Regions from separate parts of the Dermacoccus sp. SAI-028 genome, predicted to be linked through region 1. Evidence: predicted binding sites of a transcription regulator. Region 1 holds the regulator's gene; the other holds the start of a gene.

Region 1 (15,983 bases):
CGACCTTGGCGAATGTCGCCGCGTCGAACGTGTCGTCTTCCTTGAGGAACTTCAGCAGGTTGAGCGAGGCGAGGTTGCAGCTCGAGTTGTCGAGCGACATGTACTCCGAGCACGGGTTCGACGCCGTGATACGGCCCGTCTCGGGGTTGGTGTGCCACGCGTTGATCGTGTCGTCGTACTGCACGCCCGGGTCGGCGCACTCCCACGCGGCCTTGTTGATCTTGTCGAACAGCTCACGCGCATCGACGGTCTCGATGACCTCACCGGTGTCGCGGGCGCGCAGACCGAAGCTGCCGCCGTCGACGACCGCCTGCATGAACTCGTCGTTCACACGAACCGAGTTGTTGGCGTTCTGGTACTGCACGGAGACGATGTCGCGGCCACCGAGGTCCATGTCGAACCCGGCGTCACGCAGCGCGCGGATCTTGTCCTCCTCGCGCGCCTTCGTCTCGATGAACTCCTCGATGTCGGGGTGGTCGACGTCGAGGACGACCATCTTGGCCGCGCGACGCGTCGCGCCACCGGACTTGATCGTGCCGGCCGAGGCGTCGGCGCCGCGCATGAAGGAGACCGGGCCGGATGCGGTGCCGCCCGAGGAGAGCAGCTCCTTGGAGGAGCGGATGCGGGAGAGGTTGAGACCGGCGCCCGAGCCACCCTTGAAGATGAAGCCCTCCTCCTTGTACCAGTTGAGGATCGAATCCATCGAGTCCTCGACCGACAGGATGAAGCACGCGCTGACCTGCTGCGGGCTCGCGGTACCGACGTTGAACCAGACGGGCGAGTTGAACGAGAACACCTGGTGCAGCAGGGCGTGGGTGAGCTCGTGCTCGAAGATCTCCGCGTCCTCGTCGGTAGCGAAGTAGCCGTTGTCGCGCCCGGCCTTGGAATAGGTCAGCACGACGCGGTCGATGAGCTGCTTGAGGCAGCTTTCACGCGCGTCCGTGCCGACGGCGCCACGGAAGTACTTGGTCGTGACGATGGTGGAGGCGTTGAGCGACCAGAAGTCGGGGAACTCGACACCCGACTGCTCGAAGATCGTCTCGCCCGTCTTCCAGTTCTGCTGGAGGACGTCCCGCTTCTCCCAGGTGACCTCGTCGTACGGGTGCACGCCGGGCGTGGTGAAAATGCGTTCGATCGTGACGCCGCCGGTGCGGCGTCCCGTCTTGGCGCGGGCCTTCGTCGTCTCGGTCATGACCGTGAGCCTCCTGGCAGGTGGGGTGAGCTGGTACGTGAGGGTGATCTGGGGGGCGCGCCCTCGGCAGGCGCGCGGGGTCAGGACGCCGAGGCGGCGTACTGACGCAACTCGCTGACCGCCGTCTCGAAGTCCTCGAGCGATTCGAAGGCCTGGTAGACGGAGGCGAAGCGCAGATAGGCGACGTGGTCGAGTTCGCGCAGGGGCCCGAGGATCTCGATGCCCACGTCATGGGCGTCGATCTCGGCGGAGCCCTTCGAGCGGATGGACTCCTCCACCTGCTGGGCGAGAACGGCCAACTGGTCGTCGGTGACCGGGCGGCCCTGGCACGCCTTGCGAACCCCGGACATCACCTTGTCGCGCGAGAACGGCTCGCTGACCCCGGAACGCTTGACGACCGTGAGACTTGCGGTCTCCATCGTCGAGAACCGCTTGCCGCAGTTCGGGCACTGACGGCGCCGCTTGATGCAGGTGCCGTCCTCGCTCGAGCGCGAATCGACGACGCGGGAGTCGGTGTTGCGGCAGAACGGACAGTGCACGTCAAACCTTCCGACGGGGCTGGGAACACTCGGGACGACGGCGCTCCACCCCGGGATTCCGGCCTCAGAGCGCAGATGCACATCAGCGGAGGAGAATCAACATCTAGGGGGAAGCGGGGGCCAAAGCCCCACATGTAGAGATATTAGGCCCCTGAGACCCGACGCGCAACAGCACCGAGGCCGCGTCTACTCGCCCTGCGCAACCTCGCGACGACCCCCGCCACTCGTGCGCCGCGGAATCCTGCGCCAGCCGGGGGGGAGGCGACTCACGCCCCCTCGAACCCTCGAACCCGACGATGGCGATCGTCACACTTCACGGTGCGGGGATGATCACCTTCTGGCCGGCCTGCACCTGCGACGAGCCGAGGTTGCTCTCGTGCTCGATCGCGACGACCGCCTGGTCGTTGCGCACGCCCGGCATCTCACGCGCCGCGATCTGCGAAAGCGTCTCCCCCGCGCGAACGGTGACCTCGTGCCGCTGCGTACCGTCGACACCGCTCGCCATCGCCCGGCCCGCGAGGATGGCCCCCGCCACGACGACGAGAGCCACGCACACGGCCGTGAAGCGACGACGGGCGAAACGAACGCTCTGAGAGTTCGTGACGACCTGCACCGCGCCACCCGTGGGCACGAGGTGGAGGTGCGAGCGGGATGCCGCAGCGTCGACCCGCGCCACGCGGCGCACGTCGACACCCGAACCCAGCACGGGCTCACGTCGAACTGCAGTACTCGAAGCAACCATCGAAACCACTCCTTCTCTCGGGATACCCCCGAGGCGCCGCCACACCGTCACCGGTGCGGCTTCCTCACGCGACCCGGTCAGCCCGGAGGGACCGATCGAACACGCGTGCGATAGAACAATTGTACGACACCCGAACGTGCTTTCGAACGGCGCGCACGGATTTCTTCGTACACATTTTTGAAAAGTGTGTGCGACACCGCGTACTGTGGGTGATGTCAGATACACAAGCACCGCGCACCGACAACCCCGTCATGGCGGGCATTTCCGCCCCGCCGGAGGGTGCACGTGTCGCCAACGCGACCACCGACGTGCGACGAGGACCAGGAGGGGTCACACCATGGGTGACGTTCATTCGATGCAGGAGCGCACGCCGGGCAAGCTGACGCCACGCCAGCACAAGGTGCTCACCGTGATCCGACGTTCCGTCGACGAGCGCGGCTACCCCCCGAGCCTGCGTGAGATCGGCGAGGCCGTCGGTCTGACGAGCCCGAGTTCGGTGGCCCATCAGCTCGCCGCACTCGAGCGCAAGGGATACCTGCGCCGCGACCCGAACCGCCCGCGCGCCATGGAGGTCGTCTCCCCCGACTCGGGTGCGGCGACCCGCGGCTACCGCGGCAACGCCGTGTCTGCGCTATCCGAGTCGCAGCACGACGAGACGGGCTCGGGCGACGAGCGACCCACGCCGTCATACGTGCCGGTCGTCGGCCGCATCGCGGCCGGTGGCCCGATCCTCGCCGAGCAGGCCGTCGAGGACGTCTTCCCGCTACCGCGTCAGATCGTCGGTGACGGCGAGCTGTTCCTGCTGCGCGTCGTCGGCGACTCGATGATCGATGCGGCCATCTGCGAGGGCGACTGGGTCGTCGTGCGACGCCAGGCCGACGCCGCCAACGGGGAGATCGTCGCGGCACTGCTCGACTCGGAGGCCACGGTCAAGACGCTGCGCCGCAGCGAGGGCAAGACGTGGCTCATGCCCGCGAACGAGGCCTACTCCCCGATCGACGGCGACCACGCGAGCATCATGGGCAAGGTCACGGCCGTCCTGCGCAGCATCTGAGGCGCTGGCCGCGCCGCGCGGATCGGTCCAGCGTGTGGTTGCAACTCGACTCTCAGCCCCTTCTGCGCCCCGACGTTCGACGCCGAGACGTCAGGACGTCGCGAGGTCGAGCCCCAGCGCGTCGCACACGGCGGTGAGGGTCGGGCCGAGGGGTTCGCGCACGACGAGGTCGACCCGCTCCTCGCCACGCATCGCGCCGAGCCCGACGAGGGCGACCGGCTTCTGCTGCTTGAGGGCGGCGAGCACGAACCGGTAACCCGACATCACCTTGAGCGAACTGCCGAGCACGAGCACGCCCCGGCAGCGTTCCACTGCCCGCATCTGCGCCTCCACGACCTCAGGAGCGACGGACTCACCGAACATGACGACGTCCGGCTTCACCGTCGTGGCCGTGCAGCGCAGGCACGCCGGCACGATGACACCGCGCTCCAGCTCGACCGCGACGTCCGCGTCGCCGTCGGCGAGCAGGCGCGCCTGCGTCGGCAGCTGGGGGTTGAGTTCGCGCAGGCGTACCTGGAAGCCACGGCGCCCTTCCCGCGTCCCGCACGCGACGCAGACGACGTGCTCGAGCGACCCATGCAGCTCGGTGACGTCGCGGGCACCGGCACGCGCATGAAGGCCGTCGACGTTCTGCGTCACGAGGTGATCGACGAGGCCGCCACCCTGCAGTCGCGCCAGCGCGACGTGCCCGACGTTCGGTTCCGCCGCGTCGAAGATCTCCCAGCCGACGGCACTGCGCGCCCAGTACCGTTGACGCGCCTCGTGGGTGGCGAGGAACTGTTGGTATGTCATGGGAACCGTGCGGCGCGTGCCGTCGGGGCGCCGGTAGTCGGGGATGCCGGATTCGGTCGAGATGCCGGCGCCGGTGAGGACGAAGAGCCCTCCCGCGCGCACGAAATCGGTCAGTTCCGCGACGCCGCTCATCATCCTGCCCCTCCCATAGGTCTGCGTTCGATTGTCTCAACAATGGATAAGAGCACGTTATTCTTGGTGCATGATCGATGCAGCCGGGCTCCGCGTCATGAAGGCGATCAGCGACGAGGGCAGCTTCACCGCCGCCGCTGCCGCTCTCGGCTATTCTCAGCCGGCCGTGTCGCAGATGGTGCGCCGTCTCGAGGAGAAGACCGGGACGGCTCTAGTGGAGCGCCTCGGCCGCTCGGTGCGGCTGACGGAGGCCGGGCAGGTGCTGGCGCGCACGGCGACGCCCGTCCTCAGTGCCCTCGAGGCCGCCGAGAGTGAGGTCGCCGCCATCGCTGGGTTGCGCGCCGGGCGGGTGCGCCTCATGGCGTTCCCGTCGGCATCGTCAACGCTCGTCCCGCGCGCCCTCGCACTCGTCAAGGAGCGGTTCCCAGACGTCAAGGTCAGCTTCGCCGAGGCCGAACCCCCGGAATCCCTGGCGAGCCTGCGTGCCGGCGATTGCGACGTCGCCGTGGCGTTCACGTACGACGACGCGGACCCGCTCCCCGCAGGCGAGGACCTGGACCCGTTCCTCACCCGCGGGCTCCTGCACGACGACGTGCGTCTCGCCGTCCCGCGCGATCACCCCCTCGCCGCAGCCGAGAGCGTCCGCATGGAGGAGCTCAGCGACGCCTCGTGGATCGCGGGGTGCCCCCGATGCCGTGGCCACCTCGTCAGCCTCGCCCAGGGCGCCGGTTACGCGCCCGACGTCGCGTTCGAGACGGAGGACTATGTCACCGTTCTCGGCCTCGTCGCGGAGGGCCTCGGCGTCGCGCTCATTCCCGAGCTGATCCTGCGCTCCACGTCGCATCCGGACGTCGTGACGTTGCCGCTGCTGCCGTCGAGCCGGCGCTGCGTGTTCGCCGTGACGACACCCGACCTGCAGCGGGTCCCCGCCGTCACCGCCACCCTCGAAGCCCTCGCCGACGCGGCAGCACGGGTGCCGAGCGCGCAGCACGCTCATCGCTGAGCCTGCAGGCTGATCGAGCCACCCGTCGCGAGGGCGTCCACGTCACCCTGCGTGTCGGTACGCCACACCCGCGCGTCGTGCCGGGCCAGCAGTTCGAGCGTCTTCTTCGTCGGGTGACCGTAGTCGTTGCCGGCGCCCACCCCGATCACGGCCTGACGCGCGGCCGCCGCCTCGTAGAGGCGCTCGTTCTGGTTGGAGCTACCGTGGTGCGCCACCTTGACGAGGTCGAACGCGCGTCGCCGGGCGCTCTGACGCACCTGTTCGATCACCGCGGCCTGCGCCTCACGTTCGCAATCGCCCAGCATGAGCGCGTGATACGCGGGCGCCGATACGTCGAGCACGAGTGAGGCGTTGTTCTGCACCGACCCCTCCGTCATGACGCGGCGCGGCCACAGCACCTCGATCGTCACCTCGCCGATGACGAGGCGTTGTCCCGGTGCGAGCGCCCCGAGCGAAGCCCGAGGCTGTTCGAGCGCTGCTTGCACCGAACCCAACGCGCCCTGCTCGCCGCGCGATCGTGACGACGCCGCTGTACCGCGGCCTTTGAGTCCCTCGCTCTCCTGAGCGCCCTCCATGACCCACGTTCCGAGGACCGCCACCGGAGCGTCGGAAGCACGCAAGACCTCAGCCAGTCCGCCCACGTGGTCGGCGTGGAAGTGGGTGAGGATGACGGCGTCGAGCGTCGTGATGCCGTGGCGCTCGAGGCATTGCGCGGGATGGCCGTCGGCAGGCCCCACGTCGATCATGACGGCGCGCGTCGCCCCGGTGCGCACGAGCGCGGCATCCCCCTGACCCACCGCGCACTGCGCATAGACCCACGCGGGCGGTGCGGCCGACTCCCCCGGCAACGGCGCGAGCACAGCCGCCAGGAGCGCCCCCGCGACCCCGAGCGCGACGAGACCGAAGCGACCGGTGAAGACGATGGCCCGCCACGCGCACAGGAGCACGGCCACGACGACAATGGCGAGCACGACTCCGGCCAGCCCCGGGAGCCAGGGCACCGAGCCGCCGGGGACGGCGTCAGCGAGGCGGGCCACTGCGCAGATCACCCAGGTGGGCAGCCCCGGCAACCACACGAGCCACCCTGCGAGCGTCGGAGCGATGACGGCGACGGTCGACACGATCATGCCACCGAGCGTCGCCGGCGCGACGAATGGCTCGGCCGCGACGTTCGCGGGGATCGAGACCCACGACACCGACGAATTGAGGGCGACGAGCACCGGCAGGCACAGCGCCTGCGCGGCGAGCGGGACGCAGGTGATCTCGACCATCCCGTCGACGAACCGGCCGCGCCGCGAACCGAGCTTCGTGAGCAGGGCCTGCGACCAGCGTCGCGCGAACAGAACGAGCCCGAGCGTCGCCAGCGCCGACAAGGCGAAGCCGACGCTGACGGCAAGCCACGGATCCCACACCAACAATCCGACGATGGCTGCCGCGAGCGCCGGGCAGGCGGCGCGTTCGCGTCCCCACGACGTGCCGAGCACTCCCACGGCACCCATCGCGGCCGCGCGCACCACGCTCGGTTCGGGTCGGCACAGGACGACGTACGCGGCGAGCGCGACGAGAGCCAGGGCCACCCGCACCCGACGTGACGTGCGCGACCACCCCAACAACCACATCGTCGCGACGAGGACGACCGTCACGTTCGAACCGCTCACGGCGTTGAGGTGCGACATGCCGGTGGCGTTCATCGCGTCCGTCAGGTCGTCCGGTAGATGGGCCGTGTCGCCCACGACGAGCGCGGGCAACAGGCCGGCGGGGTCGTCCGGCAACTGCGACGAGGCGCCGACGAGCCCGGCCCGAACAGGTTCGAGTGTCGTCACCACCCAGGGCGGAGCGCCGACGACGTCCGGGGCACCGTTGACCTGCACGACGGCGCGCGCCGCCCCGAGACGCTGCGATGGGGCCAGACGCCCGCGCGCCCGCAGGTGGGACTGCCAGGTGAGGTTCGTCCACCGACGATCGCCGACGAGGATGACGGGCGTCGCGACCTCCTGCGTGCGTCCGCGCGCCGTGATGCGGTCGATCTGGGCCGGGACGACGAAGCGCTCGTCGCCTCCGGCGCCGACGACCCGGTGCGGCTGGCCCGTCACTCTCGCCTCGAGTGTCGCGACGGCGCGGTCACGGGCCAGCGTCGTCACCGGCCCGGCTTCCTCGTGCGCCAACGTCACCTGCGCCGCAGCGAGGACGATCGTCGTCAGCGCGATGACCAGCAGCGCCCAGAGCGCCCACCCCGACCCGTGGGATGACGCCGGATTCTCGTCATCCTCGCCCTCGTGCCGGGCTCGGGCTGACTGGTCCGCCCGTAGACCAGGCAAGCGCGTCCCGAACGCGAGGGCCCCGGCGACGATCGTCACGAGGGCGAGGACGACGACCACGATCGCGGGGTCGGGGCGAGCCGAGAGCAGGGTGGCGAGGGCCGCCCAGGCGACGCACGCGGCCGACAACAACCGCATGTCGTGGCCGCCGAGACTCACACGGTGACCTTGCTGCGCAGGCGATCGAGCATCTTGTCGCCGATACCGGAGACCTCACCGAGTTCGTCGACGCTCGAGAACCGACCGTTCTTCTCACGCCACTCGACGATGCGCTGCGCGAGAACCGGCCCGACCCCGGGCAACGCGTCGAGCGATGTCGCGTCCGCGGTGTTGACGTTGACGACGCCCCCGGCCGCGGCCCCGCCACCGGGCGCTCCCGGAGCAGTCGGGCCCGCCACGGCCGCCGGAGCGCCCGGTGCGGTGGCCCCTGCAGCCGGCGCCACGGGCACCGGCGGGGGGACGCTCTCGCCCGGGCGGGGGACGTGGACCTGCTCCCCATCGGCGAGCGGCCGAGCCAGGTTGATCGCCGTCGCGTCGGCACCCGACATCCCGCCGGCCGCCGTCACGGCATCCGCGACGCGGCTTCCGGCCGGCACCTGGACGACGCCCGGGCGCCGCACCGCCCCGACGACGTGAATGCTGAGAGGCGCGCCGCTCGTCGCGCCGGCGACCGAAGCCATGGCAGTGCTGTGAGACGGCGTCGACGCAGCACCCCTACTCCCCGTCGTCGCCACGCTGGCGCTCCCGGCGATACGCGGCGATGACGACGCGATGAGCGCCTTCGGTGCCGCACCGTCATCTCCGGAACTGAGCAGCAGACGCAGCCCCAGCACGGCGACGGCGAGCACCGCGCACACGCCGATGAGCAGGGCAGCCGGACGCGAGGGACGCCATCGGGCGTCCTCGAGGCCGTCCGGTGCTCGGACGAGTCGGCGGGCGGTGCGTTCCGGTTCGGGCACCCACGTCGGTTCGTGGCGGGCGCGTTCGATCTCGGCGAGCACCTCGTCGAGCCGGTCGTCGGTCTCGGGCAGCGTTCTGCGGGTCATGCCTCGACGGTAAGAAGCCCCATCCCTCCACGCTCGCTGACGCGAGCCGAAGGTGTGGAAACGCGTGCAGGCGCGTGCCGGATGGGCCCGTGGCCGTCACAGCTGTGGAAGAGGCGCGGCCGATGCGGCTCGCAGCAGCCGTCGTCAGCCCGGCGGTTCCGGCATCACCGCGACGACGGCGCCGAGTGCTCCGGCTCCCACGTGCGCGGTGACGACGGCTCCTAGGCGCGCCTGCACCGGCGCCATCGCCCACCGCACGGCTGACGACGACGCGGCGTCGGCCTCCGCTCCAGCGCCGGCACCGTCGCCCCGTGTTCCGTCCGGCGAGGGCGCTCCGAGCGCAGCCACGTCGCCAACCTGGTCGGCCGCATCGGGGCCCGCCGCGCCTGCGGCACCGCCCGCTCGCGGACCCTCAGCCCGGCCGCCCGGCCCGGCCGGCCCGGCCGGCCCCGTCGCATCGTCACCGGAACCCCCAGACGAACCGGTCGAGCTCGCTTCAGCGGAACGCGCTTCACCGTCCCGCCCCGCCCCAGGGGACGCGCCACCGCCCAACCGGTCGACGAGCACCTGCGCCAACTCGGAGTGCTGCAGCGAGTGCACGGCGCAGACGCGTTTGCCCTCGCCGAGGTTCTCGGCCTGAGCCAGAGCCCACGTCCCGAGCCGCTCGACGGCCTTGCCCCGCGATCGCACGCGCGTGAGCGGCGCGATGACGCCGTCGTCGACCTGCAGCAGCGGTTTGATCGACAACGCCGAGCCGAACAGAGCCCCGGCTCGCCCGATCCGCCCGCCGCGGCGCAGCGGTTCCAACGAGTCGACGTAGAACGCCGTGCGCGACGACGCGCACGTGGCGCGCGCCGCCTCGGCCACGGCGTCGACGTCATACCCGGCCTGCGACCAGCGCAGCGCCGCGAGCACGCCGAAACCGAGCGCCATGCCCAGCGTGCGCGAGTCGACAACCTCGACGTCCAACCCCGCCTCGAGCGACGCCAGCCGCGCCGAGCTCACCGTCGACGACAACGCCTGCGATGCGTGCAGCGACACGATGCTCGTGCATCCGGCGTCCGCGAGCGCCCGGTAGGCCTCGACGAACGCCGCCGGTGACGGGCGCGACGTCGTCACCGCTATCCCCTCGGCCTGTGCGGAGGCGACCGCGTCAGCCCCCAACTCGTCCTCGGGGCGCGTGACGTCGCCGATCGTGACGTTGAGCGGCGCGACCCTCAGCAGGCTCGCCGCGTCAGGCGCGCAGCCTGCGACCAACTCGGCGGGGAGGCAGGCGGTCGAGTCGGTGACGACACCGACCCGACCGGCCCTGCCACCGGCTCGAGCCATCAGCCCGCGACGATGTTGACGAGCTTCGGCGCGCGCACGATGACCTTGCGCACCTGCTTGCCCTCGAGGAAGTTCTGCACCTTCTCGCTGGCGAGCGCCGCGGCCTCGAGGTCGGCCTCGCTGATGTCGGCGGCGACGTCGAGACGGTCACGCACCTTGCCCGCGACCTGGACGACGGCGACGACGGTGCCCTGCACGAGGTGCGCCGGGTCGGCTGTCGGGAACGGCTCGAACGCGAGGCTCTGCTCGTGTCCGAGGCGGCGCCACAGCTCCTCGCCGAGGTGCGGGGCGAGCGGCGCCGTCATGAGGACGATGGCCTCCGCGGCCTCGCGCGGCACGGCGTCGAGCTTCGTCAGCGCGTTGTTGAGTTCGATCAGCTTCGCGACGGCCGTGTTGAAGCGCAGGTTCTCGTAGTCGCCGGTGACGCCGTCGATCGTGCGGTGCACGAGGCGTGTCGTGGCCTCGTCCATCCCCTCCTCGTCGACCCGCAGCTCACCGGTGTTCTCGTCGACGACGTTGCGCCACAGGCGCTGCAGGAAGCGCTGTGATCCGACGACGGCGCGCGTCTCCCACGGTCGCGAGGCGTCGAGCGGACCCATCGACATCTCGTAGACGCGGAACGTGTCGGCACCGTAGGTGTCGCACATCTCATCGGGCGTCACGACGTTCTTGAGCGACTTGCCCATCTTCCCGTACTCGCGGGTGACTCGCTGGCCCTGCCACTCGTAGATCGTCTCGTCGCCCTCGACGCGCTCGCGCACCTCCGCGGCCGGCACGGGTTGGCCGCGCCCGTCGCGGAAGGCGTACGCCTGGACCATGCCCTGGTTGAACAGCTTGCGGAACGGCTCCTCACTCGAGATGAGGCCGAGGTCGAACAGCACCTTGTGCCAGAAGCGCGCGTACAGCAGGTGCAGGACGGCGTGCTCCGCGCCACCGACGTACAGGTCGACGCCGCCCGGGTCGTTCGCGACACCCTTGCCGAAGCCGCGGCCCTTGCCGAGCCAGTACTCCTCGCACCCCGCGTCGACGAAGCGCTCGGTGTTCGCGGGGTCGGCATAGCGCAGCTCGTACCAGCACGAACCGGCCCAGTTGGGCATCGTGTTCGTCTCACGCGTGTACCTCTTGACACCGTCGCCGAGGTCGAGTTCGACGCTGACCCACTCGTCGGCGCGCGACAGCGGCGACTCGGGCATCGACTCGGCGTCCTCCGGGTCGTACGTCTTCGGCGAGTAGTCGGCTACCTCGGGCAGTTCGACGGGCAGCATCGACTCCGGCAGCGCGTGCGCCGTCCCGTCCTCGTCGTAGACGATCGGGAACGGCTCGCCCCAGTAGCGCTGACGCGAGAACAGCCAGTCGCGCAGGCGGTACGTGGTCGTGCCCGTGCCACGCTCGTTGGCCTCGAGCCACTCGATGACCTTCCTCTTCGCCGTCTCGATGTCGAGCCCGTCGAGCGACAGCCCGGCCGTCGACGAGTTGATCGCGGCGCCCTGGCCCGTGTACGGCTGATCCTCCGGGTGGCCCTCGCTCGGCTGGACGGTGCGCACGATGTCGAGGCCGTAGGCCTGCGCGAACTCCCAGTCACGCTCGTCCTGCGCGGGCACGGCCATGATCGCGCCCGTGCCGTAGCCCATGAGGACGTAGTCGGCGACGAACACGGGCACCGCCCGACCCGTCACGGGATTCGTCGCGAAGGCACCGGTGAACACACCCGACTTGCCCTTCTCCCCCGCCTGACGCTCGACGTCGCTCTTGCGCGAGGCCTCACGGCGGTAGGCGGCGACGGCGTCGCGCGGCGTCCCGGCACCCGCCGTCCACGACTCATTCGTCCCGGCTGGCCAGGCTTCCGGGACGATCGTCTCGAGCAGCGGGTGCTCCGGCGCGAGCACCATGAACGTCGCGCCGAAGATCGTGTCGGGACGCGTCGTGAAGACCTCGATCTGTTCGCCCGAACCGGCCTGGGTCGCGACGTCGAAACGCACCGACGCGCCGTTGCTGCGCCCGATCCAGTTGCGCTGCTGCAGCTTGATCGACTCGGGCCAGTCGAGGCGCTCGAGATCGTCGACGAGACGGTCGGCGTAGTCGGTGATGCGCATCATCCACTGCGGCAGGTTGCGCTTGAACACCGGGAAGTTGCCGCGCTCGGTGCGGCCGTCCGCCGTCACCTCCTCGTTCGCGACGACGGTGCCGAGGCCCGGCGACCAGTTGACGGGGGCGTCCGACTTGTACGCCAGGCGGCGCGCGTTGATCGCCTCAGCGCGCCCAGCGGCGTCGAGGTCGCCCCACGCCTCGCCCGACGGCGTCGCGACGCGGCCGCTCTCGTACGCCTCGACGAGGGTGTCGATCGGGCGGGCCTTGCTCTCGTCCGGGTCGTACCAGGCGTCGAAGATCTGCAGGAAGATCCACTGCGTCCACTTGTAGTACGACGGGTCGATCGTCGCGAACGTGCGGCGCGCGTCGTGCGACAGCCCGAGCTGGCGCAGCTGACGACGCATGTTGACCATGTTGTCCTCGGTCGTCTTGCGCGGGTGCTGGCCCGTCTGAACGGCGTACTGCTCGGCAGGCAGCCCGAACGCGTCGTAGCCGAGGGTGTAGAGGACGTTCTTGCCCTGGGTGCGCTGATAGCGCGCGTAGACGTCCGTCGCGATGTAGCCGAGCGGGTGACCGACGTGCAGCCCCGCACCCGAGGGGTAGGGGAACATGTCCTGGATCATGACCTTGTCACGCCCGGCGACGCCCTGCTCGTCCGCCCACGGTCCGCTCGGGTTGGGGGCCTCGAAGGTGCCTGCCTCCTCCCACGCGTCCTGCCAGCGGCGCTCGATCTGCCCCGCCAGTTCCGCGGTGTAGCGCTGGCTGTGTTCGGTCTCGCTCAAGGGATCGTCCTCACATCGCGTCGGTGCGGGCAGGCCCCGCGAAAGTTCCGGCTCATTATGTCAGGGCGGCCGGGGGCACGTCGTCGGCGTTTTCCCGCGCTGGCCGGTTCGGGCAGCGCGTCGCCTCGTCCTCGGCCCGCCCGGGCCCTGGCATGACGAAGGCCGCCACCTCGGGAGGTGACGGCCCACGTCATGCGAAGCGCTTCTCGCGAAGCACCACGGCGATCAGATCTGGTTGAGCTGCTTCGCCATGGCCGACTTCTTGTTGGCGGCCTGGTTCTTGTGGATGACTCCCTTGGAGACAGCCTTGTCCAGCTTGCGCGAGGCAGCAGCGAGGGCCGTCGACGCGGCGTCCTTGTTGCCGGCCTCGACCTCGGCGCGGAACTTGCGGATCCACGTGCGCAGTTCGGACTTGTAGGCCTTGTTGCGCTCGGTACGAATCTCGTTCGTCTTGATCCGCTTCATCTGCGACTTGATGTTTGCCACGAAAATCTCACTTCTTCGGTCGAATGTGTTCTGTCGTGAGGGCGACAGACGGCCTCTCGGATATGGCGTGGGGACACCTGGCGATGAGAGACCGCTGGTTACTGCTGTTGCGTGTGCGCACGACCTGAGCCCACACGCACTCGCTCAAATCTACCAGCCAAGCGACCGCGCGGCGCAATCGGGGCGGCGGGCCCGAGGCCGTCAGTGACGCTCGCTCGGCGCGTGGCGCTGACGACAGATCTCGAGGACCACGTGCTCGACGGCGTACTGCGGATCGCGTCCACCACCCTTGACGGCGAAGTCGGCCGCGGCGACGGCCTGGATCGCGCGTCCGAGACGGACGCCGTCCCATCCGCGCGACGCCGTCCGCGCCTTGTCGACCTGCCAGGGTGGCATCCCCAGCTGCTTCGCGAGATCCGCACTGCGTCCACTGCCGGCCGAGGCGACCTTGGCGACCTGGCGCAGCTGCGAGGCGAGGACGGCGACGATCGGCACGGGATCGATCCCAGAGGCGAACGCGTGGCGCAGCAGCCGCAGGGCCTCGGGCGCGTTGCCGGCGACGGTCGCGTCGGCCACGCGGAAGCCCGTCGCCTCCACCTTGCCGCCGTGGTAGGTGCCGACGGTGTTCTCGTCGACGATGCCGCTCGTGTCGTCGACGAGCTGACGGCACGCCGCGGCGAGCTCCGAGGTGTCCTTGCCGGCCGCCTCGAGCAGCGCCCGCACGCCCTCGGGTGTGATGCGGCGGCGTGCGCGACGAAACTCGTTCATGACGAACGCCGACTTGTCGCGATCCGACTTGATCGCCGGCGCCTCGATGACGCGCGCCTTCGCCTTCTTGAGCGCATCCAGCACGCGCTTGGCGCGGTTGCCGCCCTTGTGCAGCACGATGAGGTTGACGTCGTCGAGACCGACCTTCAGCGCGTCCTCGAGCTCGTCGACAAGGGCGTCCGGCGCCTCGTCGAAATCACGCACGACGATGACGCGGCGCCCACCGAACAGGCTCGGCGACAACTCCGTCGTGAGACGCCCGGGCTGGTACTCGGCGACGTCGATGCGCACGACCTCGGCCTCCGGGTGCGCGGCCGTGATGGCCTCGAGGCTCTCCTCGACGGCGCGCTGGGCGAGGATGCGCTCAGGCCCGGTGACGAGGATGATCTGCGGGACGTCGCTCATGCCGTCACCCTCTCACTCGCCACCGACAACGCACCCGCGCCACACGATGCGCCATCCGCCACGTCAGGATCCCTGCGGGCGCAGGCCGAGCTGTTCGCAGCGCGCGACGACGGCGTCCTCGCTCATCTCGAGGTGATCGGCGAGTTCGTCGAGCGTCAGGCCCATGCCGATGCCCTCGCGCAGTTCCTCGTCGGCCTCGGCCGTCCAGGCGTGCCCGTCGGTGACGGCGGTGCGGGCGCTCTCCTCGACCGGGGCAGGCTTCGGCGGGGGTGCCTGCAGCGCGCTGGCGGTGCCCATGCCGCTGACGCCGGCCGCCTGCGCCGCGGCCAGGGCCCGGGAGCGCGCCTCCTCGCGCCTCGCCTCCGACGCGGCGTCGGCACCGGCCTGCCCGGCCTGCTGTGACGTCGCGGGTTTCTTCGTCGGCGCCTTCGTCGAGCGGGTGCCGGCCTCCGCGACGGCGCGGATCGGGGGCGCGTTCTCGTCGAGGCGCGCGAGGGCCTTGAGGATGAGCGCGCGATCCGTCGTCGGCCAGAACGGTGGGAGCGACCGCTGCAGGAACCCGGCGTAGCGCGCCGTCATCATGCGCGAGTCGAGAAAGGCGACGACGCCGCGATCGTCGGCATGACGGATGAGGCGACCGGCACCCTGCGCGAGCCGCAACGCCGCGTGCGTGCCGGAGACTGCCATGAACCCGTTGCCACCCATCTTGGCGATGGCCTGCGAGCGCGCCGAGGCGAGCGGGTCGTCGGGGCGAGGGAACGGGATGCGGTCGATGATGACGAGCTGCAGGCTCGAACCGGGCACGTCGACGCCCTGCCACAGCGTCATCGTGCCGAACAGGCAGGTGTTCGCGTCGGAGGCGAAACGGCGCACCAGCGTGCCCATCTGGTCCTCGCCCTGGCACAGGACGGGGAAGTCGTCGCCGAGGCGTTCACGCATCGCCTCGGCGGCGCTCTGCGCGGCGCGCATCGAGGAGAACAGCCCGAGCGTGCGCCCGCCCGCGGCGCGGATCAACGTCTCGATCTCGTCGAACGCCTGCTCGGACATGCCGTCGCGCCCCGGCGCGGGCAGGTGCTGCGCGACGTAGGCGATGCCCTGCTTGGGGTAGTCGAACGGTGAGCCGACGTCCAGGCCGTTCCACGCCGGGCCACCCGCGCCGCGCAGGCCGAGCGTGCCGGCGACAGCGTCGAAACTGCCGCCCAGTTCGAGGGTCGCCGACGTCATGACGACGGTCCGCTCGCCGAAGATCTTGTCGCGCATGAGCATCGCGACGCTCATCGGCGCGACCCTAAGCGCCGTGATGTTCG
Region 2 (15,983 bases), 460 kb from region 1:
CCTCAGCTGTGGACGGGCGACACGCTGTTTCCTGGCGGCGTCGGCGCGACGACGCATTCCGATGAGCAGTCGTTCGACGAGCTGTTCACCATGGTTCGCGATCGCATCTTCGGGCGTTTCGACGATGCCGACGTTCACCCGGGCCACGGCGACGACACGCGTCTGTCTGTCGAACGCCCGCACCTCGACGAGTGGCGCGAACGCGGTTGGTGAGCTGAGCGCCCGACATCATCGTCGCCCTTGACTGCATGGTCCCCTGACTGCACGATGCGGTCGTTGCGTGACCACCGCACCTGGATGCGTGGCGTGGGCAGGCCTGGCGACCTGGGCGCCCGACATCATCGCCGCCCTTGCCTGCACGACGCGGTCTTTGCGTGAATGACCGCACCTGGATGCGTGGCGCGGGCAGGCCTGGCGACTTGAGCGCCGACGACGACGCGGGTCTGCGGCGCGCCGCGGTGACCAACCGGATGGTCATGCCTCGACCAGGTGCGCGAACACCTCTGGTGCCTTGAGCGCCGGCGATGTCTCGTATCGCAGCCGCGGCTGAGTGACGCGCAGGCAGGGGCCGGCGTCGTCGGTGCGTCTCGTCGACTGGCGTGTCATGACGAACGAGCGGCGGGGCTGCGAACCCTCGCAGCTCGCGGCCCCGCCGGTCGCACGTGCAGGGGGATCGTCAGCCGGCGAGGGGCTTCTGACGCGGTTCGTCGCCGAGTTCGCCACGCGCTTCGGCGCGCTTCTCGAACCAGATCGTCGCGAACGGGATCACGGCGCAGAGCAGGCCGATGCCGATCGTCTTGTTCGGCCAGCTCTTCTCCTGCCACAGCTTGAGCGCGCACAGGACGTACCCGATGAACATGACGCCGTGGATGGGCCCGGCGATCTGCACTCCGACCTCAGTGGTCTTGAGCACCCACTTGAAGAACATGCCGATGAGAAGCAGACCCCAGGAAACAGCTTCGGCGAACGCGAAGATCTTGAAGATTCGAGACATGCGGCGATTCTACTGAGACGGCCTGAGTGCCGGCCGATGGAGCGTGCCTGCCAACAGCTCAGCTCGCGGGAGCGAGCGTGGTCGCGACCGTCTCCCCGCTCGGGAGAGTCGTCCAGCGGCGGCCGGTCGGTGACTCCCACGTGCAAACTCCGTCTGGCGTCATGGTCACGGCATAGCCGCCGAAGGTCTTGGCGCGGTGATGGTGGCGGCACAGGGCCTGCAGGTTGCCGACGCACGTCGGCCCACCGTCGGCGTGCGGGACGACGTGGTCGAGGTCGCAGTTCGTCGAGACCCGGGTGCAGTGCGGGAAGCGGCAGTGCACGTCACGCTCACGGACAAGCCGCGCCACTCGCGCGCCGGGACGATACGTCGTCGAGCAACTCGCGAGCGTCGTCCACGCACCGTCAACGAGGTCGATCGTGAACGTGGTGTCGACGAGCGCCGCGACGAGGCGAACGGCTGCCGCGTCGACGTGGCCCAGGCCGGGGATGTGGGCCGCGCCCAATGTGTCCGGGGGTCGCGTGATGACGCCGATCGGCCCGGCCTCAGCGTGCTGACGGGGCCGACTAAGACCGTCCTCATCAAGACCGCCCTCGTCGAGACCGCAGTTGGGGACGGAGGCGAGCGACGCAGGGGGCTCCAGCGTTCCGAACCGCCGGTCGGAAGGCGCTGGTGGGCTCGCGTGGACGGGCACCTTGAGGTGCATGACGGTGTTGACCGTTGAGTTCGCGAAGACAAGGTCGAGCAGTGCGCCGACGCGAACGGCGCCGAGGGGTTCGGTGCCACTCCCTGCCACACTGACGTGGCTCGCGGCGCGCCACCGCGCGAGTTCGTCACGTGGATCTGGCGCATGGTCGTTGAGCGTCTGAGCGTGCGCTTCGATCGCGGCGCGGAGACGGGCAGCGTCCTCGGTGGCCATGATCAGACGCACCTCGGTGAGGGTGTCGAAATCGAGGTGGGGCGTGAACCATAGCCCGTGCTCACGACGGGGGTCGACGGTGTCGGCCTCGGTCTGCGCCAGCCGCCTGTCGTGCAGCAGTTTGCGCGCCCGGGAGCGGGCACCGTCGACGCTGAGGTGGTGTGCTCCCCCGCTCACGAGATCCGTGAGCACCTCTGCAGCCAACTCGTCGTCGAGGTGCGCCATCTCACGCGCCAGCGTGGCGGCCACCATGGTGCGGCAGGCTCCCCGCAGCGTCAGTTCGTGCAGAGCGGGCGCGCGGTCGCGGAGCATGCGTCCGTCGACAGCGAGGCGCGACGCGGTGGCGCTCGAACACCCGAGGGCGTTCCCGAGATCATCCCCCGCGAATTCGCCTGCGGTCGGAGGGCGTTCGCAGAGCCCATAGTTCTCCTCGTCGAGGTGAGCACGCTGGGCGACCGTGTCTTCGTGTTCGACGGCGACGGCGTGAAGCACCGCGTCGGCGGCCCTCGTCACCTCCTGCGCAGCAACGGCGATGTCTTCCAGTTGTGCTTGGAGCGTGAACGTGCGCGTGTGGCGCTCATCGAAGGTTCGCGGCAACGCGTCGCCCGAGCAGGGCGCCAATGTCTCCGGGTCGGCCAGCGCCTGCTCTGCGATCGCGCGCGTCAGCAGAACCCATGCGCCCACCAGCTCGGTGGACGGCATGGCGGCGACCGTCTCGGCCGTCACTGCCAGCGTTTGATCCATGCCACTAGTTTAGTACACATGTTCGAATCTTGGTAGGGTCAAAGGGATAGTGAGTGAACCCACTGGCCGGCCCTTCCTCCGCGCCAGGGCTGCATCACGAATCACAAGAGCACCCGCCGCGTGCAACCCTGCGATCAGGCGGCGCTGGTTTGCACCCGCTTGGTCTACCGCCTGACGGCAGACGAGGTACAGGCGACTGGTGGTTGACTCATCCCATGGCCTCAGCGACGCTGCCCACGCACATTGCCGTCGTGGCACTCGTTCGGGACGCGAGGGTGCTACTCGCTCACCGCCACCCGAACCGGATGAATTATCCGGACCTGTGGGACCTGCCCGGGGGACACGTCGAACCCGGCGAGTCCGCCGAGTGCGCTGCCCGTCGCGAGTGCGTCGAAGAGCTCGGAGTGACGGTGATCGATGCAGAGCGATTTCCGATGGCCTGCAGCGATCCAGCCCTGTTGAAGCATGCGTTCTTCGCGACGCGCTGGGTAGGGAACCCCCGCAACATCGCGCCCGACGAGCACGACGACATCGGCTGGTTCGCCGAGAGCGAACTGCCCCGGTTGGCCATGGCCGATCCTGCGGGGTGTCAGGACCTCGTCAGGCTCATGCGGGCGATCAAATGACATCAGCCCCGGCGTGGCGTGACCGTATTTCGCTTGCCGGTCGGCTGCCTCGCCCATAGCGTGTCGAGCATGCCCCAACCTGCTGGCTTCGCCTTTCTCGAACGTGATGGCGTCGTTGTCATCACTCATCACGGACGCACAGCGACGACTCTTAGGGGCGCGCGTGCTGCGGACTTCTTGGAAGACGTCGAGGACGGTGACGCTCAGGAGATCATGGCGCGCCTCACCGGCAACTATCGCCGCGGCAATGAGCGTCAGGCCCGCAACCATCCTCGCAACAAGGGGCGATGACCACGCGGCGCCGAGATCCCACCCGGCGCCGCGGACGCCATCAGGGCGCTACTTCTGCGCCTCCGTCATCTGGCGCAGTTCTTTCTTGAGGTCACGTAATTCGTCGCGCAGACGCGCTGCGAGTTCGAACTGCAGCTCGGAGGCCGCCTCACTCATCTGGGCCTGCAACTCCTGGATGAGGCCCGCGAGGTCGGCGGCGCTGCTCGCCTCGCGCTTCGCGCCCGCGGCGACGTTCGCGTCGGCACTCGCCGCACCGCTGCCGCCGCGACCCTTACCACGCGACATCGAACGGCCGGAACCGAGCAGTGCGTCCGTGTCGGCGGACTCGCGCTGCAGCATGTCGGTGATGTCCGCGATCTTCTTGCGCAACGGCTGTGGGTCGATGCCCTTCTCCGTGTTGTACGCGATCTGCAGCTCACGGCGGCGCGACGTCTCGTCGATCGCCTCCTGCATCGACGGCGTCACCTTGTCGGCGTACATGTGCACCTGACCGGAGACGTTTCGCGCAGCGCGACCGATGGTCTGGATCAGGCTTCGTGCGGACCGCAGGAAGCCCTCCTTGTCGGCGTCGAGGATCGCGACGAGCGACACCTCCGGTAGGTCGAGACCCTCACGGAGCAGGTTGATGCCGACGAGGACGTCGAACTCACCCATGCGCAACTCGCGCAGCAACTCGACGCGGCGCAACGTGTCGACCTCCGAGTGCAGATAGCGCACCCGCACACCCTTGTCGAGCAGATAGTCGGTGAGATCCTCGGCCATCTTCTTCGTCAAGGTCGTGACGAGGACACGCTCGTTCTTGTCCGTCCGTGTGCGGATCTCGCCGAGCAGATCGTCGATCTGCCCCTTCGTCGGCTTGAGCACGATCTCGGGATCGACGAGACCCGTCGGGCGGATGACCTGCTCGACGTAGCCGTCGCTCTTGCTCATCTCGTAGTCGCCCGGCGTCGCCGAGAGGTACACCGTCTGCCCGATGCGCTCGAGGAACTCCTCCCACTTCAACGGCCGGTTGTCCATCGCGCTCGGCAGACGGAAACCATGGTCGACGAGGGTGCGCTTGCGCGACATGTCACCCTCGTACATCGCGCCGATCTGCGGGACCGTCTGGTGCGACTCGTCGATGACGAGGAGGAAATCCTCCGGGAAGTAGTCGAGCAGCGTGTTCGGCGCGGTACCGGGGCCACGACCGTCCATGTGACGGCTGTAGTTCTCGATGCCGGCGCACGACCCGACCTGCCGCATCATCTCGATGTCGTACGTCGTCCGCATCCGCAAGCGCTGCGCCTCGAGCATCTTGCCCTCGGCCTCGAACCGCTTGAGCTGATCGCCCAGCTCGACCTCGATGCCGGCGATGGCGCGCTCCATGCGCTCGGGCCCGGCGACGTAGTGCGTCGCCGGGAAGACGTACATCTCCGACTCCTCGTTGACGATCTCCCCCGTCAACGGGTGCAACGTGTAAAGCCGGTCGATCTCGTCGCCGAAGAACTCGATACGGATCGCGAGCTCCTCGTACACGGGGATGATCTCGACCGTGTCGCCGCGCACGCGGAACGTGCCGCGCGTGAACGCGAGGTCGTTGCGCGTGTACTGCATCTCGACGAACCGGCGCAGCAACTCGTCGCGGTTGATCTCCTGGCCGACCTTGAGACGGGCCATCCGGTCGACATACTCCTGCGGCGTGCCGAGACCGTAGATGCACGACACGGACGCGACGACGACGACGTCACGCCGCGTCAGCAGCGAGTTGGTCGCCGAGTGACGCAGCCGCTCGACCTCCTCGTTGATCGAGGAATCCTTCTCGATGTACGTGTCCGTCTGCGGCACGTACGCCTCGGGCTGGTAGTAGTCGTAGTAGCTGACGAAGTACTCGACGGCGTTGTGCGGCAACAACTCTCGGAACTCGTTGGCGAGCTGCGCCGCGAGCGTCTTGTTGGGCGCCAGCACGAGCGTCGGGCGCTGCACCTGCTCGATCAGCCACGCCGTCGTTGCCGACTTTCCGGTACCCGTCGCACCGAGCAGGACGATGTCCTGCTCCCCCGCCTTGACGCGCTTCGACAACTCGGCGATGGCCTTCGGCTGATCGCCGGCGGGCTCGAACTCGGATTCGACCTTGATGGGTGCGACAGAACGCTGCAGATCGGTGACTGGACGCATGCCGCAACCCTAGACCCGCCCACTGACAACCCCGGAATCCCGCGGTCCTCAGCCCTGCAAGTGCGTGCGCCACACGTCGTCGACGCGGCGACGCAACGTGTCCTCGTCCCCCGCGTTGTCGATCCACACATCGGCGACCGCGCGGCGCTGCTCGTCGCTGGCCTGACTGCGCATGCGTGCCTCGGCGACCTCACGCGGCATCCCGCGGTGCTCCTCGAGCCGCTGCAGACGCGTCTCGACGGGCGCATCGACGACGATGACGACGTCGTAGTCGCCCTCGCGCCCCAGCTCGACGAGCAACGGAATGTCGTGCACGAGCACCTGCCCCGGTTTCGCCGCGGCGAACAACTCGAGCGTGCGCGCCGCGATGAGCGGGTGCGTGATGGCTTCGAGGTCGCGCCGCGCGCCCTCGTCCGCGAAGACGATGGCCCCCAGCGCCCGGCGATCCAGCTCGCCCCGCGCCGTCAGGACGCCGTCACCGAAGCGGTCGGCGATCTGCGCGAGCCCCGCACTGCCGGGCGCGACGACCTCGCGCGCGACGGCGTCGGCGTCGACGACCAGCGCCCCTTGCTCGACGAGCAATCGGGCCACCGCAGACTTGCCCGAACCGATCCCACCCGTCAACCCGACCTTCATCGTCGCCTCCTCAGACGCGCGTCGCGGCACTGTTCAGCGCCGGTGCGACCTCATCCTCCCAGAACGCACCGACAGCGGCGTCGAGCTCGTCGATGCTGCCCTCGTTCGAGAGGACGACGTCGGCCGCGTCGCTGCGCTCGCGCCCCTGCGTGTCGGCGTCGATCTCCGCCCAGGCCTGCTCAAGATCCAGTCCACGCTCGGCCATGAGCCGTTCGACGCGCACCTCCGCCGGCGCCTCCACGACGACGACGTGGTCGAAGTCGCGCGGCGTCGCGGCGTCCGTCAGCAGCGCGAGGTCGAGCACGAGCACCGAGTCATCGCCCACGGCCTTGGCCCGGGCGTCGGCCTCCGCACGCACGAACGGGCCGATGACGGCATACATCCGCTCGCGCGCCGCGGGGCTGCGCGTTGTGAGGTCGTCGAGCGTGTGCCAGTCGATCGTGCCGTCGGGGTGGGCGATCGTCTCGGAGAACACCTCCCGCAACCGGTCGAGGGCTTCCTCGCCCGGCACGAGCAGTTCGCGCATCACCTCGTCGAACTCGACGACGACCGCGCCGCGGCGCTCGAACGCGTCGCCGACGACCGACTTGCCCGCGGCGACCGGCCCTGTCAGCCCGATGGAGACGGCGGCGCGCTCCGCGGCCTGCTGCTGCGTCTGCGCCGTCGTCGGGACGTGCGTCTCGAACTCCGGCTCGGTGCCCTCCTCGAACTCGGGCAGGACGACGTAGGCGTCCTCGTCGAGCACGCCCTCGGCGGCGCGCCGCTCGTACTCCTCGGCGGGCAGCACCTGCTTCCACTGGCGGGTCCGCATCGGGCGTGCCGCTCCGGCGTCCTCACGCAGCGCCTGGAACAACAGCCAGGCCTGCAGGACCGTCAGGACCGTGATGGGGAACCCGATGACGATGATGACCTCCTGCAGCGCCGACAGCCCGTCCTCGCCCGCCGTGAGGATGATCGCAGCACAGACGGCGCCCACCGACAGCGACCAGAACACGCGCTGACGGCGCACCGACGCGTCCTCGTGGCCGTTGACCATGGCGTCCATGACGAGCGCGCCCGAGTCGATCGAGGTGATGAAGAAGATGACGATGACGGCGAGCGCCAGCGTCGCGACGGGCAGGTAGCCGGGCAGGTCGCGCAAGAACTGGAACAGCGCCGCCTGCGGGTTGTTCTCGTCGACGATCGTGTGCGCGAGCGAACCGCCCTGTCCCGCAGCCTTCGCGCTCGCTCGATCGCTCGTGATCGACGTGAGGCCGTACACGCCGATCCACACGACGACGAAGGCGCTGGGCAGCCCGATCGATGCCGTCACGAACGCGCGGATGGTGCGTCCGCGCGAGATCTTGGCGACGAACATCCCGACGAACGGCGCCCACGTCACCGTCCACGCCCAGTAGTAGACCGTCCACTGACCTGACCACGCGCCGTGGTGCATCGTGTCGTTGAACGTCGACAGCATCGGCAGCTGCGACAGGTAGCGACCGGCCGACTCGACGATGCCGCGCGCCACGTCGGAGGCGGACATCGCCGTCATCGCCACGAAGAGGAGCAGCGCGATCGCCATGAGGATGTTGGCGTAGGACAGGTTCTTGACGCCCTTGTCCATGCCGGCGAGCACGGACGTCAGCGCAGCCGCCGTGATGACGGCGAGGATCGCGGCCTGCACCCACCCGGCGATCGGCACGCCGAAGACATCGTTCATGCCCGAGTTGATCTGCAGCGCACCGAGACCCGTCGAGACGGCGAGACCGAAGACGGTGGAGACGACGGCGATGATGTCGATGGCCTGGCCGATGGGGCCGTGGATGCGGTCGCCGAGCAGCGGATGGAACGCAGACGACACGCGCGGCGGCAGGTTGCGCTTGTACGTGAAATACCCGAAGCACAGGCCGGGCACGACGAGGATGGCCCACATGTGGATGCCGAAGTGGAAGTTCGCGATCGACAGCGCGTCCCACGCCGCTTCGTCCGAGTAGGGCGCCGCGCCGAGCGGCGGGCGCGCGTAGTGGTTCATCGGCTCGGCGATGCCCCAGAACATCAACGTCGCGCCGACGCCGGCCGCGAACATCATCGCGAACCACGACAGCCCAGAGTAGGCGGGCTCGGCGTCGTCAGGGCCGAGCTTGACGCGCCCGTAACGGCTTGCGGCGAGCCCCAGCGAGAAGACGACGAGAAGGGTCGCGGCCGCCGTGTAGAACCAGCCGAGATCGAAACGTAACCAGTGTGCCGCCGCACCGAAGACGGAACGCACCGGGTCGGGGAAGAGTGCCATGGACGCGGTGAACACGACGATCAGCGCAGCGGAGCCGAAGAAGATCCGCGGTGACGTACGTAGGCCGAGACGGTCGTGCAGACGGGTGGTTAAGGCGCTCATCAACGCTTCGGGGTCGGTGGGGCCCAAGCCCGCGGACGATCGCCACGAGCCGGGTCGTGCCCTCGTGGCACGAGGGCCAACCCTACGTGGTGCCCGCGGCTCGCGCCGAGCACCCCCAGGCCGCCGTCAGCCGCCGAAGATGCTCATGCGCTCCAGGCGGTCGAAGGCCTCGTCGATCTGCTCCTCGCCGACGGTGACAGCGAGACGCAGGAACCCTTCGCCCGACGCGCCGAACGCGGTGCCGGGGATCGTCAGGATGTGGGCTTCCTCGACGATGCGCGCGGCGCACTCGAGCGACGTCAGACCGGTCTCGCGGATGTCGACCCACAGGTAGATGGTGCCTTGCGGCTCGAAAGCGTCCATGTGCGGCAGCCGCTGCACGCGCTCGTAAGCGCGCTGCAGGCGGCCGCGGTAGAGCTCCTTGACGGGCGGACGCAGCTCGGCGCGTCGTTCGAGAGCGTTGAGGGCCGCGCGCTGCGAGATCGAGGGCGCGGTGAAGACGTTGTTCTCGTTGACGTCACGCGCCGTCGAGACGAAGTCGGCCGGGGCGAGGATCCACCCGATGCGCCAGCCCGTCATGAGGTAGTCCTTGCTGAACGACCCGATCGTCACGGTACGCTGCGCCATGCCGGGCAGCGACGCGAACGGCACGAACGGCTCGCGGTAGGTGAACAGCGTGTAGATGTCGTCCGCGACGACGACGAGGTCGTGCTCCGTCGCGACCCGCGCGACGCCTTCGAGCGTTTCGCGGCTCCACTGCACACCCGTCGGGTTGCACGGCGTGTTGACGATGACGGCGCGCGTGCGCGGCGTGATGGCGGCCTCGAGGTCGGCGATCGTCACCTGGAAGCCGTTCTCCTTCGTCGTCGGCACGAAGACGGGCACGCCGCGCGCGAGACGCACCTGGTGCGGGTACGGCGTGAAGTACGGCTCGATGACGAGCACCTCGTCACCGTCGTCGAGCAGTGTCTCCATGACGAGCCACATCGCGTGGCAGCCCGACGTCGTCACCATGACGTCGTCGATGCTGCGTTCGAGACCGTAGTCGTCGCGGTACATGTCGACGATGCCCTGGCGCAGCTCCGGGTAACCCAGGCTCGAGGTGTAGTGCGTGTGGCCGGCCTTCGCGTCGGCCGCGGCAGCCTCGATGATGCCGGCGTCGGTCGTCAGGTCGGGGTCGCCGAGGCTGAAGTTGATGACGTCGTCGAACTCGCGCGCACGGTCGGCGATGACGGACATCTGCGTCGCGGAACCCGCCTGGTAACGGGAGGAGATGAAACGAGGCACGGTGCGCCTTTCGAGCTGGTGGCCCCGCGGATCTCGCGGGGCCCGACGCAGCCATCATGCCGCAGAGCGAGACCTCGTGAAACGTTTAGGGTGGGGGCGTGAATGGCCTCCTCGTGACCGGTACCTCCTCCGATGCGGGCAAGTCGCTCGTCGTCACCGGGCTCGCGCGGGCGTGGGCGCGACGCGGGGTGCGTGTGGCCCCGTTCAAGTCGCAGAACATGTCGAACAACTCGATGGTGTGCCGTGACGGCAGCGAGATCGGGCGCGCGCAGTACCTGCAGTGCGAGGCTGCGGGCGTCGAGGCCGCGAGCGTGCACAACCCAGTCCTGCTCAAGCCGGGCAGCGACCGGGATGCGTTCGTCGTCCTGCGTGGCCGACCGGCAGGGCGGTTGCGCGCCGGTGAGTACGCGACGGGCCGGCGTCACCTCGCGGACGCGGCGTTCACGGCCTTCGAGGAGCTGGCGGGCGACGTCGACGTCATCATCGCCGAGGGTGCCGGCTCCCCCGCCGAGATCAACCTGCGCGGCGGCGACTACGTCAACATGGGGCTCGCGCGCCGCTTCGACCTGCCCGTCGCCCTCGTCGGCGACATCGACCGCGGCGGTGTGCTCGCCGCGCTGTACGGGACGTGGGCGTTGCTCGACGACGACGATCGTCGCCATCTCGCGGCGTACGTCATCAACAAGTTTCGCGGCGACGCGTCCGTCCTCGAGCCCGGCCTCGACGAGATCACGCGACGTACCGGCCTGCCCTGCCGCGGCGTGCTGCCATGGCTCGAGGATGTGTGGCTCGACTCTGAGGATGCCTTGTCGATCGGTCGGTGGCGACCGAGTCTTGCGGGCGGCGATGCAGACGAGGCGCGTCTGAGCGTCGCCGTCGTCCGGTTTCCGCGCACGAGCAACGCGACCGACGTCGATGCTCTCGCCGCCGAACCGGGCGTCGACGTGCGGGTGACGACGGACGCCGACCTGTGCCGTGAGGCCGACCTGCTCGTCCTGCCGGGCAGTCGCGCGACCGTCAGTGATCTGGCTTGGCTGCGCGCCCGCGGGCTCGCCGACGTCGTCGCCGACCGCGTTCGGCGTGGGGCGCCGGTGCTGGGCATCTGCGGCGGCTACGAGATGCTCGTCGACCGGCTGGAGGATTCCGTGGAATCCGGTGTCGGGGCGGTCGACGGGCTCGGGCACCTGCGCGGATCGGTGAGGTTCGAGGCGGAGAAGACGTTGGCTCGGCCCGCTGGAACGTGGCGGGGCGAGGACGTCGACGGCTACGAGATCCACCACGGTGTCGTCACCGCCGAACCGAACTTTCCCGGCGGTACGTGCGCGGGGGCCGTGTGGGGCACGATCTGGCACGGCACCCTCGAGAACGACGGATTCCGGCGGGCGTGGCTGAGTGACGTCGCCCGCGCGTCGGGCTCTGCGTGGGTGCCTCGCGGCGGCGCGATGGGGTTCCGTGCCCGACGTTCAGCCATGATCGACGCCCTCGCCGACGCCTGCGACGAACACCTCGACGTCGACGCGCTGCTAGACCTGGCGATGAGGAAGGGCTGAATCATGACGGACACCACGACCCCTCGCGAGGTTCGCGTCATCGGTATCGGCGCGGGCTCCCCGCGTCATCTGACGCTCGAGGCGATCGACGCGATGCGTGAGGTCGACGTCTTCCTCGTCGCCGACAAGGGCGATGAGAAGCGCGAGCTCGTCGAGGTGCGCGAGGCACTGTGCCGCACGCATCTGGCCGAGGGCAGCTACCGGTTCGTCGCGCTCCCCGATCCGCGGCGCGGCCCCGACGCCGAGCGTGACGCGCGCCAGTACACCGACGGTGTTCTCGATTGGCACGACGCGCGCGCTCACGCGTGGGGCGAGGTGATCGACGCGCTAGAGCCGGGAATCGTCGTCGGATTTCTCGTCTGGGGTGACCCCGCGTTCTACGACTCGACGATCCGCGTCGTCGATCGTCTGGCGCGCCATCGGCCGGTGAACTCGGTTGTCATTCCGGGCATCTCGGCGTTCCAGACCCTCGCCGCGGCGCACGGCATCGTGCTGCACCAGATCGGCCAACCGGTGCACGTCACGACCGGTCGACGGCTCGTGACTGAATGGTCCCCCGGCCTCGGAACGGTCGTCGTCATGCTCGACGGGCACCTCGCCTGCCGCCACCTCGTCGAGACGCACCCTGCCCTCGTCATCCACTGGGGCGCGTATGTCGGTATGCCCCAGCAGACGCTGCGCGCGGGCCGCCTCGTCGACGTCATCGACGAGATCGTCGACGTTCGTGCCCGCCTGAAGCAGGAGCACGGCTGGGTCATGGACGTCTACGCGATGAGCCTGCCGGCATCCTGACGAGTGGCCCCGCCGTCGGCCACCGCACTCCTGGGTCTCGTTCCTGAGAGGCGGGGTGTCGTGAGAGCCGCGATCGCGCCACACAGGGTTTCAGCTCTCAACCGTCGAGGATGCAGAACTCGTTGCCCTCTGGGTCGGCGAGGACGGCCCAGCCGAGGTCGCTGCGGCGATCGTCGACCATCGTCGCGCCGAGGGCGAGGGCACGCTCGATCTCGGCATCACGCGTCGAGGCCTGAGCCCGCAGATCCATGTGGGCGCGATTCTTCACCTGCTTCGCATCGGGCACCCGGTAGAACAGCACGATGGTGCCGTTCGGGGCCTCGAGTGAGCACTCGTTCGAGCCGGGACGGTATGACTCCGGCTCGTCGATCTCCCATCCCATGAGTGCGCGCCAGAACTGCGCGACGGCGAACGGATCGCGCGCGTCCCAGGTCGTGTGGGACAGATACAGCCCCATCAGCTGTCTCCTGCCGCATCACCGTCGCCGAGTACGCCGCCGGCATCGGTCGTGCGCGCGGAGGCGCGGCGCGCGTCCAGCGCCTGCAGGATCATCCCCGCAGCGAGACACGCACCGACGCCCTCGCCGGCGCGAAGGCGCAGGTCGAGCAGTGGTTCGAGGCCGAGTTCGTCGAGCACGAGACCGTGCGCGCTCTCCCGGCTGCGCTGACCCGCCACGAGATACGCCTGGACCGACGGCTCCATCCGTGCGGCCGCCAAAGCCGCGACGGACGTCGCCAGTCCGTCGAGGACGATCGGCGCGTGCGCCTCAGCGGCGCCGAGCACGACACCCGCGAGCACCGCGACCTCCGGCCCACCGACCTGCGTGAGTGCCAGGCGGGCACGCTCGCCCCGATTCGTGGCGACGTCACGTGAGCCTTGGCTGCGCGCCAGTGCGGCCTCGACCACGCGCTTCTTGCGCGCCATCATCGCGGCATCCGCGCCCGATCCGAGGCCGAGCACAGCGTCGGACGGAGCCTCGAGCAGCGCCGCCGCGAGAGCAGCGGCGATCGTCGTGTTGCCGACGCCGACCTCGCCGAGCACGACGAGACCGCTCGCCCCGGCCCTCGCCCCGAGCCGCCGCCCGGCCGCAAGACACGCCTCGACGTCATGCGGGGTGAGCGCGTCGGCGTCAACCAGGTCACCGCGTGGCCCCACGACGTCCACGCGCTCGGTGGGGACGCCCGCGGGAAGCTCATCGGCACCCGATGCAGGCGCCGGCTGCCGCCCGTCCACGCCGGCATCGACGACAAGACAGGCAAGGCCGGCCGAACGCGCATGTGCCGCTCCAAGGGAAGTGCCCGCCCTGGCCGCGCGCATGACGTCGGCCGTCACGGACGAGGCGTAGGCGCTCACGCCGTGGCGGGTGACCGGGTGGTCGGCACCGGCCAGGACCAGTATGCCGCTGGCGACGTCCGGCCCGGCGATGGCGGCGACCCGGTTGACGACGCGGTCGAGCACCCCGAGCGCCTCCGGCGGAGCGAGCAGGCGGTCGGCGTCGTCGCTGGCGACGACGAGACGGGCGCCTTCGGGTCCTGCGAGGTAGGACGGTGGCGGCCCGGTCGGACGCAAGCCTGACGCGGGGGCCCCTGAACCGAACGCCGCCGGGCCGCCGTCGACACCCACGGTCTCCGGTCCGCGTGCCGTGGCATCGATCTCACCCGTCTCGGGCCAGCGTTCTGCCAGCACGACGTCGTCGAGAGCCAGCTTGGCCGACCATGCGGCGCGCTGCAGACCTGGTTCGGGCGGACGCTCGTCGGGCCAGCCGAGGCACATCCAGCCGAGGGTCTCGACGCCGTCGGGCAGGCCGAGCAGATCAGCCAGATCGGCGGGTTCGAACAGCGTCACCCACCCCATGCCGAGTCCGTGGGCGCGCGCCGTCAGCCACATGTTCTCGATGGCGCACGCGCATGACCAGACGTCCGTGTCGGTGAACGTCGCCCGCCCGAGCACGCCCGCTGCGGGCACGCGCCGGTCACAGGCAACGACGACGCCGACGGGCGCCTCGCGCAGCCCTTCGAGCTTGAGGTCGAGCAACCGCGCCGCCCGCTCGGGCAGCATCTGACGCGCCTGCCGCAAGCGTGCCGTGTCCGCGAGGTGCGCAGCGCGATCCCGGGTTGCCGGATCGCTCACGACGATGAACCGCCACGGCTGTGAATGGCCGACCGACGGCCCGGCATGACCCGCAGCGAGCACCTCGCGCACGAGCTCGTCCGGCACCGCGTCGGGGCGGTAACGCCGAATGTCACGACGCGCCCCGATGACGTCGGCGAGGGCTTCCTGCACCTGCGCGCCCATGGACCAGCCAGCCGGATCATCGCGGCGTTCGCGCGCCGACGAGGCGTCACCGATGACAGGCGTCGGACGACGGAAGCCACCTCCGTCGCTCGAGTCGGCGATCCGAGAAGACTCCGCGAGCGAGGCGTCCCCGGCGTGACGCAGAATCCCCTCCACATCCGGGGACGGCGCACCCCGCGCAGGCCCTGCCGGCACTCCACGCAGCGACTCGTCGGGGCTCACTCCTCCAGCTCACCTTCGACGTCGAGGTAGACCTGCTGCATCGCGGCGACGGTCTCGGGGTTCGGTTCCGCCCACAGTCCACGCTCGGCCGCCTCGCCGAGCTTCTCGATGATGCCGCGCAGCGCCCACGGGTTCGCATGGCGCATGAACGCCTGGTTCGTCTCGTCGAGCACGTACTCGGACGCGATCGACTCGTACATCCAGTCGGGCACGACCTGGCTCGTCGCGTCGAAACCGAACAGGTAGTCGACGGTCGCGGCGAGCTCGAACGCGCCCTTGTAGCCGTGGCGCTGCATCGCCGAGATCCAGCGCGGGTTGACGACGCGGGCGCGGAAAATGCGGGCGGTCTCCTCCGTCAGCGTGCGGGTGCGCACGGCGTCAGGGCTCGTCGAATCTCCCACGTACGCCTTGGGTTCGGCACCCGTCAGTGCCTTCACCGTCGCGACCATGCCGCCGTGGTACTGGAAGTAGTCGTCGGAGTCGAGGATGTCGGATTCGCGGTTGTCGACGTTCTTCGCCGCCACCTGGATGCGTCGATAGTTGCGCTCCATGTCGTCGCGTGCGGGCGCGCCGTCGAGGTCGCGGCCGTACGCGAACCCACCCCACGCCGTGTAGACCTCCGCGAGGTCGTCGTTGCTGCGCCAGTTGCCCGACTCCATGACCTGCAGCAGGCCCGCGCCGTACGCACCCGGTTTCGAACCGAAGATGCGGGTGCGGGCGCGCCGCTCGTCGCCGTGCGTCTCGACGTCGGCGAGGGCGTGCGCGCGCGGGAAGTTCTGATCGAGCGGCTCGTCGAGGTCGACGACGAGCTTGACGGCGTCGTCGATCATCGCGACGACGTGCGGGAAGGCGTCACGGAAGAACCCCGAGACGCGGACGGTGACGTCGATGCGCGGACGCCCGAGCTCCTCGAGGCTGATCGGTTCAAGCCCGACGACGCGGCGTGACTGCTCGTCCCAGATGGGCATGATGCCCAGCAGTGCAAGGATCTCGCCGATGTCGTCGCCGCTCGTGCGCATCGCGGAGGTGCCCCACGCCGACAGCCCGACCGATTCGGGCAGCGCGCCCTCGTCCTCGCGGTAGCGGGCGATGAGCGAAT

The links. Region 1 encodes LexA, which represses DNA repair genes until DNA is damaged. Its sites were predicted from a motif close to TCGAACANNTGTTCGA; they were not measured.
Region 2: a site for LexA is predicted at 2,668-2,683, ahead of EDC82_RS07500 (HNH endonuclease signature motif containing protein). Genes of this name have one in related genera too.

What each region holds. Positions count from the first base shown of each region.
Region 1 covers NZ_SMFS01000001.1:1,168,361-1,184,343, reverse strand. Annotated here, with positions in the region: gene EDC82_RS05480 (vitamin B12-dependent ribonucleotide reductase) at 1-1,192, opposite strand, end outside; gene nrdR (transcriptional regulator NrdR) at 1,273-1,731, opposite strand; gene EDC82_RS05470 (LysM peptidoglycan-binding domain-containing protein) at 2,045-2,473, opposite strand; gene lexA (transcriptional repressor LexA) at 2,811-3,527, shown strand; gene EDC82_RS05460 (Sir2 family NAD-dependent protein deacetylase) at 3,618-4,451, opposite strand; gene EDC82_RS05455 (LysR family transcriptional regulator) at 4,522-5,454, shown strand; gene EDC82_RS05450 (ComEC/Rec2 family competence protein) at 5,445-7,931, opposite strand; gene EDC82_RS05445 (ComEA family DNA-binding protein) at 7,928-8,818, opposite strand; gene EDC82_RS05440 (DegV family protein) at 8,963-10,147, opposite strand; gene leuS (leucine--tRNA ligase) at 10,147-13,017, opposite strand; gene rpsT (30S ribosomal protein S20) at 13,243-13,503, opposite strand; gene holA (DNA polymerase III subunit delta) at 13,705-14,676, opposite strand; gene EDC82_RS05420 (ATP-dependent DNA helicase) at 14,740-15,983, opposite strand, start outside.
Region 2 covers NZ_SMFS01000001.1:1,628,813-1,644,795, forward strand. Annotated here, with positions in the region: gene EDC82_RS07490 (MBL fold metallo-hydrolase) at 1-213, shown strand, start outside; gene EDC82_RS07495 (DUF3817 domain-containing protein) at 677-994, opposite strand; gene EDC82_RS07500 (HNH endonuclease signature motif containing protein) at 1,053-2,657, opposite strand; gene EDC82_RS07505 (NUDIX hydrolase) at 2,873-3,283, shown strand; gene EDC82_RS07510 (hypothetical protein) at 3,353-3,574, shown strand; gene uvrB (excinuclease ABC subunit UvrB) at 3,623-5,728, opposite strand; gene coaE (dephospho-CoA kinase) at 5,777-6,364, opposite strand; gene coaE (dephospho-CoA kinase) at 6,375-8,738, opposite strand; gene EDC82_RS07530 (aminotransferase class I/II-fold pyridoxal phosphate-dependent enzyme) at 8,865-10,025, opposite strand; gene EDC82_RS07535 (cobyric acid synthase) at 10,124-11,575, shown strand; gene cobF (precorrin-6A synthase (deacetylating)) at 11,579-12,367, shown strand; gene EDC82_RS07545 (VOC family protein) at 12,465-12,824, opposite strand; gene bluB (5,6-dimethylbenzimidazole synthase) at 12,824-14,884, opposite strand; gene cobN (cobaltochelatase subunit CobN) at 14,881-15,983, opposite strand, start outside.